DNA from 3 places in the Lutispora sp. QWL-02 genome. Region 1 is predicted to be linked to each of the others. Evidence: riboswitches for the same ligand, from Rfam matches in the RefSeq annotation. Region 1 holds a riboswitch; each other region holds the start of a gene.
What was found. A riboswitch is a leader RNA that binds a small molecule or an ion and turns the genes downstream of it on or off. The one in region 1 is predicted to bind cyclic di-AMP.

Region 2: linked by a shared signal. The riboswitch ahead of AC4HCY_RS18660 (peptidoglycan-binding domain-containing protein) and the one ahead of AC4HCY_RS14675 (peptidoglycan-binding protein) in region 1 are both predicted to bind cyclic di-AMP.
Region 3: linked by a shared signal. The riboswitch ahead of AC4HCY_RS10900 (C40 family peptidase) and the one ahead of AC4HCY_RS14675 (peptidoglycan-binding protein) in region 1 are both predicted to bind cyclic di-AMP.

What each region holds. Positions count from the first base shown of each region.
Region 1 covers NZ_CM177762.1:3,073,303-3,076,578, forward strand. Annotated here, with positions in the region: gene AC4HCY_RS14670 (DNA polymerase IV) at 1-177, opposite strand, end outside; gene AC4HCY_RS14675 (peptidoglycan-binding protein) at 333-1,253, opposite strand; cyclic di-AMP (ydaO/yuaA leader) riboswitch at 1,262-1,397, opposite strand; gene AC4HCY_RS14680 (bifunctional 5,10-methylenetetrahydrofolate dehydrogenase/5,10-methenyltetrahydrofolate cyclohydrolase) at 1,575-2,423, opposite strand; gene AC4HCY_RS14685 (nitroreductase family protein) at 2,439-3,221, opposite strand.
Region 2 covers NZ_CM177762.1:3,914,461-3,917,736, reverse strand. Annotated here, with positions in the region: gene moaA (GTP 3',8-cyclase MoaA) at 1-482, shown strand, start outside; gene AC4HCY_RS18665 (MOSC domain-containing protein) at 549-986, shown strand; cyclic di-AMP (ydaO/yuaA leader) riboswitch at 1,276-1,402, shown strand; gene AC4HCY_RS18660 (peptidoglycan-binding domain-containing protein) at 1,405-2,469, shown strand; gene AC4HCY_RS18655 (hypothetical protein) at 2,575-2,697, shown strand; gene larE (ATP-dependent sacrificial sulfur transferase LarE) at 2,821-3,276, shown strand, end outside.
Region 3 covers NZ_CM177762.1:2,341,614-2,344,889, reverse strand. Annotated here, with positions in the region: gene AC4HCY_RS10910 (transposase) at 1-113, shown strand, start outside; gene AC4HCY_RS10905 (PHP domain-containing protein) at 406-1,224, opposite strand; cyclic di-AMP (ydaO/yuaA leader) riboswitch at 1,564-1,702, shown strand; gene AC4HCY_RS10900 (C40 family peptidase) at 1,706-2,407, shown strand; gene AC4HCY_RS10895 (asparaginase) at 2,409-3,276, opposite strand, start outside.

The sequences.
Region 1 (3,276 bases):
GCCGGGACATAATTGCTTTGCAATAAAAATCGGCATTGCAGAGCGAACCCCATATATGCGTGCCTCATAAGAGCAAGTGCTCACAACTCCCCTTGGGCTATTCCCACCGACAATAACCGGTTTGCCCTTCAGTTTTGGATTATCCATTTGCTCCACAGAAGCAAAAAAAGCATCCATATCGACGTGGATTATCACTCTTTGACTCAATTTTATGCACCTGCACAAATATTATTATCATTGCTTTTAGTATACTAAAACTTTCTATTTCATACAACCTGAAAAGCATTTGCATAATAAAGTTGGGACAAGGCTTAAGCCTTGTCCCAACTTTATTATTTATAAAAAACGTGATTGCCTATTCTTGTCACATAGGTTTTATTCTTTACTATCCAACTTCCGGCAGACTTGGCCGGGTTGAAGAAATATGTGCAGCTTCCCACAGGTTTCGATCCGCTTAACGCTTCCTTTGCTGCGGCAATACTGTCAGCATCCGGAGTATTGTATATTGTTCCTTCTGCCACAGGACTGAATTGAGGTATGCCCTGATAATATTCGAATATTACACCTTTTACGGTATTGGGAAATTCGTTTGAATTCACCCTGTTCATTATGACATTGCCAACGGCAACTTTACCCTTATAGGACTCAGCACCTGCTTCTGCGTTTATTATGCGAGACAACCAGTAAATATCCGCAGACATTTCCTGTGTACTGCTTGTCCCTCTTGAAGGCGTTGCAGCAGCTATAGCGTTACCATTGGAGTAAGATAATTTTGTTTGAGTTATTGGTCCGGCAATACCGTCAGGTGTTAAAGCATTTGCCTTTTGAAAGCCTATAACTGCGTTATAGGTTTTGGAACCAAATATTCCATCAGCGCTGCCTGCAGAAAATCCCTTATTATTTAAGCTTGCCTGCAAGTTTGCAACCGAGGCCCCCCGGCTTCCAATTTGCAATGTAGAATTTATCTCAGCCATGCCGAGTTTCAGTAAAGTCCAGTAACCAGTGATTCCGTCTGCTGCAAGCCCATTTTTGCTTTGAAAATACATTACGGCGCTTTTAGTATTGCTTCCGTAAACGCCATCAGGAGCGGCACCTGTATATCCCCAATTCTTCAGCTTGGTTTGAATAGTATAAACTTCGCTTCCTCTGGAGCCTGGTTTTATCAGTGAATCTGCATTTACACCCATTGAAAGCATAGATATGCATCCAGCCATGATTGCACAGGCTGAAATTTTTTTCAATATTCTTTTCATAAGTATTACTCTCCTTCTATATTCGCTTCCGAAGTTAGCTGACGGGTTCGGGAAAGAAGGCTCCCTACCAAGATATTTCTCGGACTAACCCCTCTATTTGGTTCCTCCGTACCCGGCATCACCGGGATTCAGCTTAGTGTAGTTTACATAATATTTATTATAGACTGTATGTCCAACTTTGTCAAAATTTCTGTCCATTCAACACTGTTTGAGTAATACCAAGCTTTGAAACAGTTTTTAAAAATATATATCCATATATTTCATCTTTCCTATATATGTAGGTTTTGCTGCATTATGTTAATTTAAATAAAAAAATGATGCTTACCGCATCATTTTTGCTCCCTTTATTACATTTTTTAATAAAACCGCTGTTGTGACAGATCCAACACCGCCCGGAACAGGAGTAACATAAGAAGCTTTATCTAGGACAGCTTCAAAATCTACATCTCCGCACAGCTTGCCATTCTCATCAACATTTATGCCTACATCGATTACTGTGGCGCCCTCCTTTATATATTCCGCTCCAATGAACCTTGCCTTGCCTATTGCAGCAACGACAACATCAGCACTTGCTGCAGCCTCCTTCAAATTTTCTGTTTTGGAGTGGCAAATCATAACAGTTGCATCTTCCTTCAAAAGCATCATTGCCAATGGCTTTCCTACAACCATACTTCTGCCCAATACGGCAACTCTTTTACCTTTAATATCAATATTGAAATGCTTTATTATCTCCATCACAGCAGCCGGTGTACAGGGCGAATAGCCTTCCAGATTTCCCTCGAAAACCTTGGCTAAATTAAGAGGATTCATGGAATCCACATCTTTGTCAGGGCTTATTATATGCTTTATTATGCTTTCGTTCAGATGTTTGGGCAATGGCCTGAATATCAGAATACCATGAATGGATGTGTCCGCATTCAGCTCTTTAATAAGCCTTATAAAGCTGTCCATATCAATATCTCCGGGACATTCATGCACCTTGCCTGTTATTTCCACCTTCTCGCAATTTTTTAAGATGCCTTTTTCATAGGCGATGTCATCTTCTCTTTTCCCTACCCTGACAATCGCTAAAGTAGGGTTTATTCCTTTATCCTTAAGATCCAGACTGTCTTTTTTTATACTTTCCAAAAAGATTTTTGCTGCTTCTCTGCAATCCAGTACCTGTCCCATATATACGCCTCCGTCTTACTTTATTTTTTCACTGCTCCAATTTTTTAATGCTTCTTTCACCGATCTGGCCATTTCTTTTGAAAAATCTGCACCGGTTTTAAAAGCATAGTGCAATTGCCCCATATTATCTGCGTCATATTTGTTCTCCGCCTTGAAGCGTTTTTCTATATCTTTAAATGTCTCTTTAAAATTTTCTTTATACAAATCAGAATAGCTATCAGTATGTACAATATATTTTTTATCGAATCTTTCTCTTTTAACCCTGTTGTAACCTGCGGGATAATAACCCATGCAAAGCATCCCGACAGGGAATACCCATTTAGGCAGATTAAGAAGCTCTCTGTGGGTTTCATAGTTTTCCATTATATCGCCTATATAGCATGAACCTATGCCCAGCGCTTCACCTGCTATCACTGCATTCTGGGCTGCTATGATCGCATCGCATGATGCCAGCAGCAGATTTGCTTCGCTTGGCCCTTCAAAATCTATTCCTTTTGATTTGCAATATGAATGTACATCGGAATGAACATAATAGTCATACCATCTCTGGTAATCAGCCAAAAAAACAAGCACTAACGGCGCATCAGCTATAAAAGGCTGATCATCACAGGTTTTGCTCAATATCTTTTTTTTATTTTGATCCTCTATATTGATTATAGAATAAAGCATCATATTTCCTGCTGTGGGAGCTCTCATTGCACACTCCAGGATAACATCTGCATGTTCTCTAGATATAGGCCTTTCATCATATTTTCTTAAAGACATCCTGTTCATTATCACATCAACAACATTATTCATTATATATACCCCCTAAACTATTATTCTACTATTCTACACAAACCTATTCAATCCT
Region 2 (3,276 bases), 840 kb from region 1:
TATTGATAGGCGGTTTCAATGATGACGAAATAGGAGATTTTGTAGAGCTCACAAGGAATGAGGATATCCAGGTAAGGTTTATAGAGCTGATGCCCATAGGTCAGGCAGCCGATTGGGCTAGAGACAACTTTGTCCCCAACACTACCGTGCTGGAAAGATTTCCGGAGCTTCAGCCTGTAGAGGGAGGGGACAAGTCGAGCCCGGCAGAGTACTATAGGCTGCCCGGGGGAATGGGCAAAGTAGGACTCATAAACCCTATAAGCCATAAGTTTTGCAGCAGCTGCAACAGACTGAGGCTTACCGCCGACGGCAAGATAAAGCCCTGCTTGCATTCCAATCAGGAGATAGATGTTTTGCAAACCCTGAGAAAAGGACAAAATGTTAAGGAATTGATAGAAAGCGCCATATGGCAGAAACCCTCGGAGCACCATCTGGATGACGGTGAAGCCATAGACCGTGATATGATGCGTATAGGCGGATGAACCATCGGGGACGGTTCTTCCTGGCTCATTTATTCAACAGAACTATTAAAAGGAGTTGTAAAAAATATGGAAGGAAAAATTCTGGCTGTAAATATAAGTGAAAAAAAGGGAGTAATAAAGACACCCATCGACGAAGGCTATTTCAAAATAGATCACGGTTTGGTAGGAGATGCACATGCGGGAAACTGGCATCGGCAGGTAAGCCTTTTGGGCATCGAGAGCATAAATAAAATGAAAGCTCTCGGGATAGAAGGCCTTTGTACAGGCAAGTTTGCAGAAAACCTTACTACCGAGGGCATAGTATTATATGAGCTTCCCATAGGCACCAAGCTCCAAATAGGTGAAACCATCCAGGAGGTCACCCAAATAGGGAAGGAATGCCATGTGGGCTGCGCCATATTTCAGCAAATAGGCAGCTGCATAATGCCTTTGGAAGGAATTTTTACAAAGGTATTGGAGGAAGGCACCATAAAACCCGGAGACACCATCAGTGTTATAGAATAGATTTTGGAGGTAGGGCTTTGATAAGCTGGAGGAAATAGATGAGAATATCAGAGCGGTATAAACAGCTGCATCAACTGCAAGAATTGTAAGGGCAGCTGTACCCAGAAGCCTGCGATCACTGACAGACTAAAGCATATTGCACGTATGATGTCAAAGTTTGTTGCTTCAAAATAGCATAGGGACATAGCCTGAGGCCTGATGGGATGGTGGTAATTACCATTGCATCAGGCTTTATACTTATGTAAACTATAAGAAGCCGTACTGTTTTAGCTGAATCTCGTTAGAATCTGTTTAGTATATGCTAAACAGGTTCTCCGGAGAGCGGAGGATATTTCTGGGGTGAATTGGGACAAACCCATAGGGCACTCTCTGTCCGAACCCGTCAACTAACTTCGTAAGCATAAGAGAGGAGAGTAGTATGAGGAAGAAGAAACTATTACTATTTTTTATGGTACTGGCTTTGTTAATGGTGACTCCGGTTTTTGGAGACACATTGAAAACCGGAAGCACCGGGACGTTGGTGAAACAGCTTCAGACAAAGCTAAAAGCATTGGGTTACCTTAATTCCAGCATAACAGGCTATTATGGTAATCAGACGAAGAGTGCCGTATTAAAGTTTCAGGCAAAAAGTGGACTCAAACAGGATGGCATTGCAGGCACTGCAACACAGAAAGCTTTGCTCAATGCCGGGACAAGCAGCAATACCATAGCGAGCAGAAGCAGCACAGGATCCTACAGTATCAAGGATGTACAATCAGCCTTGAAAAGCTTGGGCTTATACAGCGGAAGCATTGATGGTATCGCAGGATCAAAGACCAAGGCTGCATTGAAAAAGTTCCAGAAGAACAAGGGCCTTGCAGCAGACGGCATCATGGATCTCAAAACGGCCGAGAAGCTTTTCGTAAAGAGTGGAACAGCAGCATTGGCAGATAGAGGCGGAGCGGATCGCAAAGAAGCTTCTAAGGATACTATAAAAGACGCAGAAGATACATACGATTCTTCGAAGGGTGACAAGTATGGAGAATTGCTGGATTGGTGGTCTGAGGTTGAGAGCATATTTTACAGGGGTGCGGAAGCCCAGCTCATAGATTTGTGGACGGGAAAGAGCTTTAACATAATGAGGACCTATGGCAGCAATCATGCCGATTGTGAACCTTTGACAGCAGAAGATACAAAGATCATGAAGGAAATATACAGCGGAAGCTGGAGCTGGAACAGAAGACCTGTTGTCATAGTAACAGGGGGCAGTAGGATCGCTGCTTCCATGGCAGGGATGCCCCATGCAGGGCTGGAAGCAAAACCTAAGAATGTTACAGTAAAGGGCCGCAGCGGCGGCTTTGGCACCGGAACCAACTTAGATACTATTAAAGGCAACAATATGGATGGGCATTTTGATGTTCATTTTCTCAATAGCAGAACTCACGGCACCAATAAAGTAGATTCGGCACACCAAAAAGCAGTAAAACAAGCAGCAGGAAAATAGCAAACATCGCAGTACGGTTTTTTAAAGCCCGGGCATATCCCGGGCTTTAAACTTTTTCTCAAAAACTGCGTATAATAGGATAAATTGATATAGGGGGAATCAGAGATGAGCGGAATATATTTGATCGTCAGCACTGCATTGATAATTGTGGGGTTATCGGTCACTTTCATATCCGGATTGCCCGGTACGGGCTTTCAAGCCATTGGCTGGGGAGCATTACAAAGGTAATAATAACTACCTTGATGGTAATCATATTCTATTTCAAGGTATTTTTTTAGATTTTACTACTTCATGACCCAACAATAAAGTATAATAATATACAAAGTATTATATTTGCCGCAGGAGGAAAGCATGAATAAATACGAAAGCCTAAAAAACTTGTTGAAGGAATATGGAAAATTGGCAATAGCGTATTCGGGCGGGGTGGACAGCAGCTTTTTGCTCAAAGCCGCAATAGAGGCTTTAGGAAAAGAAAATGTGCTGGCGGTTACGGTAAAATCCCAGGTCATACCGGAGGAGGAGCAAAAAGAAGCGGAGGAATTGGCTAAGCAGATGAAGGCCCGGCATCTGGTGCTCAAAATGGATGTGCTGTCTTTGCCTGAGTTTAAGATCAATCCGAAGGACCGCTGCTATTTTTGCAAAAAGCATATCTTTAAGGATATAATTAAAGCTGCATCGGAAAGAGGCTTCAATATAGTGGCTGACGGGACGAACTCTGATGATGAAGGGGATTACAGGCCGGGAATGAAAGCGCTGCAGGAGCTCAAGGTTGTAAGCCCTTTGAAGCAGTGCGGCCTTACTAAGGCT
Region 3 (3,276 bases), 730 kb from region 1:
TCCGGGGTACAAAAAACTTCTTCGTGAGGACTGCCTTGGTATGCATGACCCAACATGCAAAAGCCATAGCTGAAGTCCTTGAGAGTATAGATTACCAGAAAAATGCCGCTTAATCCATAGGAAATTTAATCCTTTACTCCTATGTTTAGCTAAGCTCTGCCATTTTACAATGGTAAACTCTTCCTATCAACTGCACCTTTTTTAATTTTCAATGATCAGTCCTTTTGTTATTGCTTTACTGTTAATTACTGTTACTTTTTGGTGTCCGTAACCAATTTATTTCACTTTACTGAACACCTACATAGAGTTCAGAACTAAGAACTCAGGGTGAATGTATTCCTTTTGGGTCTTATTAGTTTTGTTAGTTCAGTGATTTATGTTTCATTCTATTGCAATAACTCTAATTTATATACCAAGCCTTATGCTGCCGCGCGCAATACTTGGTATGCCGATTTTCCTTGCAGCAAAAAAGGTGCCGTGACAGTCAGAGCCTCCGGTTATAAAGAGATTGTTAGCCTGGCAAAATTTACTGCAATGCTTTGTTATATCGGGGTTATTCTCAGGATGGTAGCATTCTATGCCCATTATGCCCTCATCCAGCATGCCATGCAATATGTCTTTAAAATTAAAGCGATAAAAGGGTGCGCCCGGATGAGCCAACACAGCTATACCGCCTGCGTTTTTTATCACAGAAATAACTTCTTTGGGATCAGGAAACTTCATTTTTTCAAATGGATTTCCCCAGCCGTCGAAAAGGGGGAAGAAATCTTTTGTATTACTGCAGATCTTCTTGTCTATCAAATAGTTTAAAGCTTTCCATCCGCCCCGCTTCGGATTATTCTGATAACGGCCGTAATCCGACAGGCTCACGTCAAGGCCTTTCTCATAGAGGAATTTTATGCTTTCCTCATCTTTTTCTTCCATAAAATCTCTATTCCGGGATATCAGCTTTAGCAAGCCGTCGTCAAGTATATCTATGCCATACCCAAGTATATGAAGATTAGCTTTATTAAAGGAAGTATCAATTTCTACACCCGGTATAAAGGCTAAGCCTGCCTTTGCCGCAAGCTCAGCCGCTGTCTCTACATTTTCTACTGAATTATGATCCGTAATAGCAAACATGCTTATATTATTCTTAATTATTTCAGCAACGGCTTCATCAGCGGTCCACGTCCCGTCTGAAGCTGAAGTATGAATGTGCAAGTCTATCTTATCATTGTTCAAGATATTATCCTCCATTCAAAAATAGTAAAAATCTTTCATAGCAAGTGAAAGATTTCAATAGCTATTATACTACGAAGCTTTATCCTGCACAATATGTATTATATGCAATTTTTCCCTTCTAAAAGCGCATAACAAATTAGAGCACCGCCTCTTCAATCATTTTTATAACCGCTTGGCACAGTTGAAAATAAATGCATGGACGGAAACAGCGGCTTTATATGATCAGGATAACTATAGCTTGTTGAAATTTACTATATAATGCTCAATAAGTCATATTATGAATATTATATATCTTCTTCAATATATTACAGGTTTAATTATATGCTTCTGTCTTATATAATTACAAAAAAGCCTAGTCCACCTTTTGTGGAGCGGAGGAACTAACTCTGGGGTGAATAAACGGGCTCTTAAAGGCCGTTTAAGGGAAGCTCTCAACCTAATCCGTCAACTAACTTCGCAGGCTGATGAGAGGAGAATATTGATGCAAGGAAGATATTCGAAGCTGTGCTTCACAGTCTTCGCAATGGTATTAGTCATTTTTTTGTCCGCTAATATTGTACAAGCTGATTATGGCTATACTACACTGAAAATGGGCATGAGGGGCTCTGATGTGAGCACGCTTCAGACCAAGCTCAAAGGTTTAGGATATTTCAATAATAATGTTACAGGCTATTTTGGAAGTATAACAAAAAATTCAGTCATCAGATTTCAGAAAGCAAATGGTTTATATGCTGACGGAATAGTAGGCAAAAATACTTACAGGGCATTGAACAACAGCTCGTCAGCTGCCTTAAGCTCCAGAGGAACGGTTGAGAGAACAAGCGGGAGCAATATCGTGGCGGCAGCAAAATCTTATATGGGAGTGCCCTATGTATGGGGCGGAACTTCTCCAAGCGGTTTTGACTGTTCCGGTTTTGTCCACTATGTCTATGGTAAATATGGAATCTGGCTTCCAAGGACTACAGAATCTTTATATCCCACCGGAACCTATATAACCAAAGCTAATCTCAGAGCAGGAGATCTTGTATTCTTTACAACTTATGCTCCGGGTGCATCCCATGTGGGGATATATATAGGCAACGGCGACTTTATCCATGCCAGCAGTTCAAAAGGCGTAACTATTAGCAATTTAAGCAACAGCTATTATGCACAAAGATATTTCGGTGCAAAAAGAGTGATGTAGCCTATATTTCATTCTCGTAATATTCGCCTTGCTCCATGATACGTCGCAATTTCTCCATATCACGAGTCAAGGAAAGAGCCAGCATAAGCTTTATTCTGGCTTTCTGGCCCGGAAGATTTCCGCCTAGGATTATTCCCATATTTCTCAGTTGCTTACCGCCTCCTTCATAACCATAGGTATCCAATACTCTTCCGGTAGGACATCTCGATACCATTACTACAAAAACTCCATTATCTATGGCATATTTTATGCCCTCAATCATTTTAGGAGGCACATTTCCTCTCCCCAGGGCCTCAAGCACAATGCCTTTGGCACCTGTATCCACTGAGTATTTTATAAATTTTGAATCCATACCCGCAGCACATTTTATCAGATCCACATCGGTCTCAATTCCATCTGTAGGTATGTACTGTCTGTTTATTACATCTCTATGGAATATTACCCTGTCGTTATCTACAACCCCCAGAGCCCCGAATTCCAAAGACTTGAAAGTATCCAAGCTCAATGTGTTCGTCTTGGTAACTTCTCCGGCTGCATTTACTGTATTGTTCATTACCACCAGTACACCCTTATTTTTTGAGTACGGTGAAATCGCTGTACATACGGCGGCTGCCAGATTGCTGGGTCCGTCATAGCCCAATTCAGAACTGTTTCTCATAGCGCCGGCAACGACTATGGGCTTCTCACAGTTTATGGATAGATCCAGAAGATAAGCAGTTTCTTCCAATGTATCCGTCCCATGGGTAATTATTACTCCGCAAATATCATCTCTGCTGATGGTTTTCAAAACCAGGCTGCGTAACTCCATCATTTTTAATGGGCCTATATGAGGTCCCGGCAGCTTGCCGAAATCTATGGATTCGATTTCA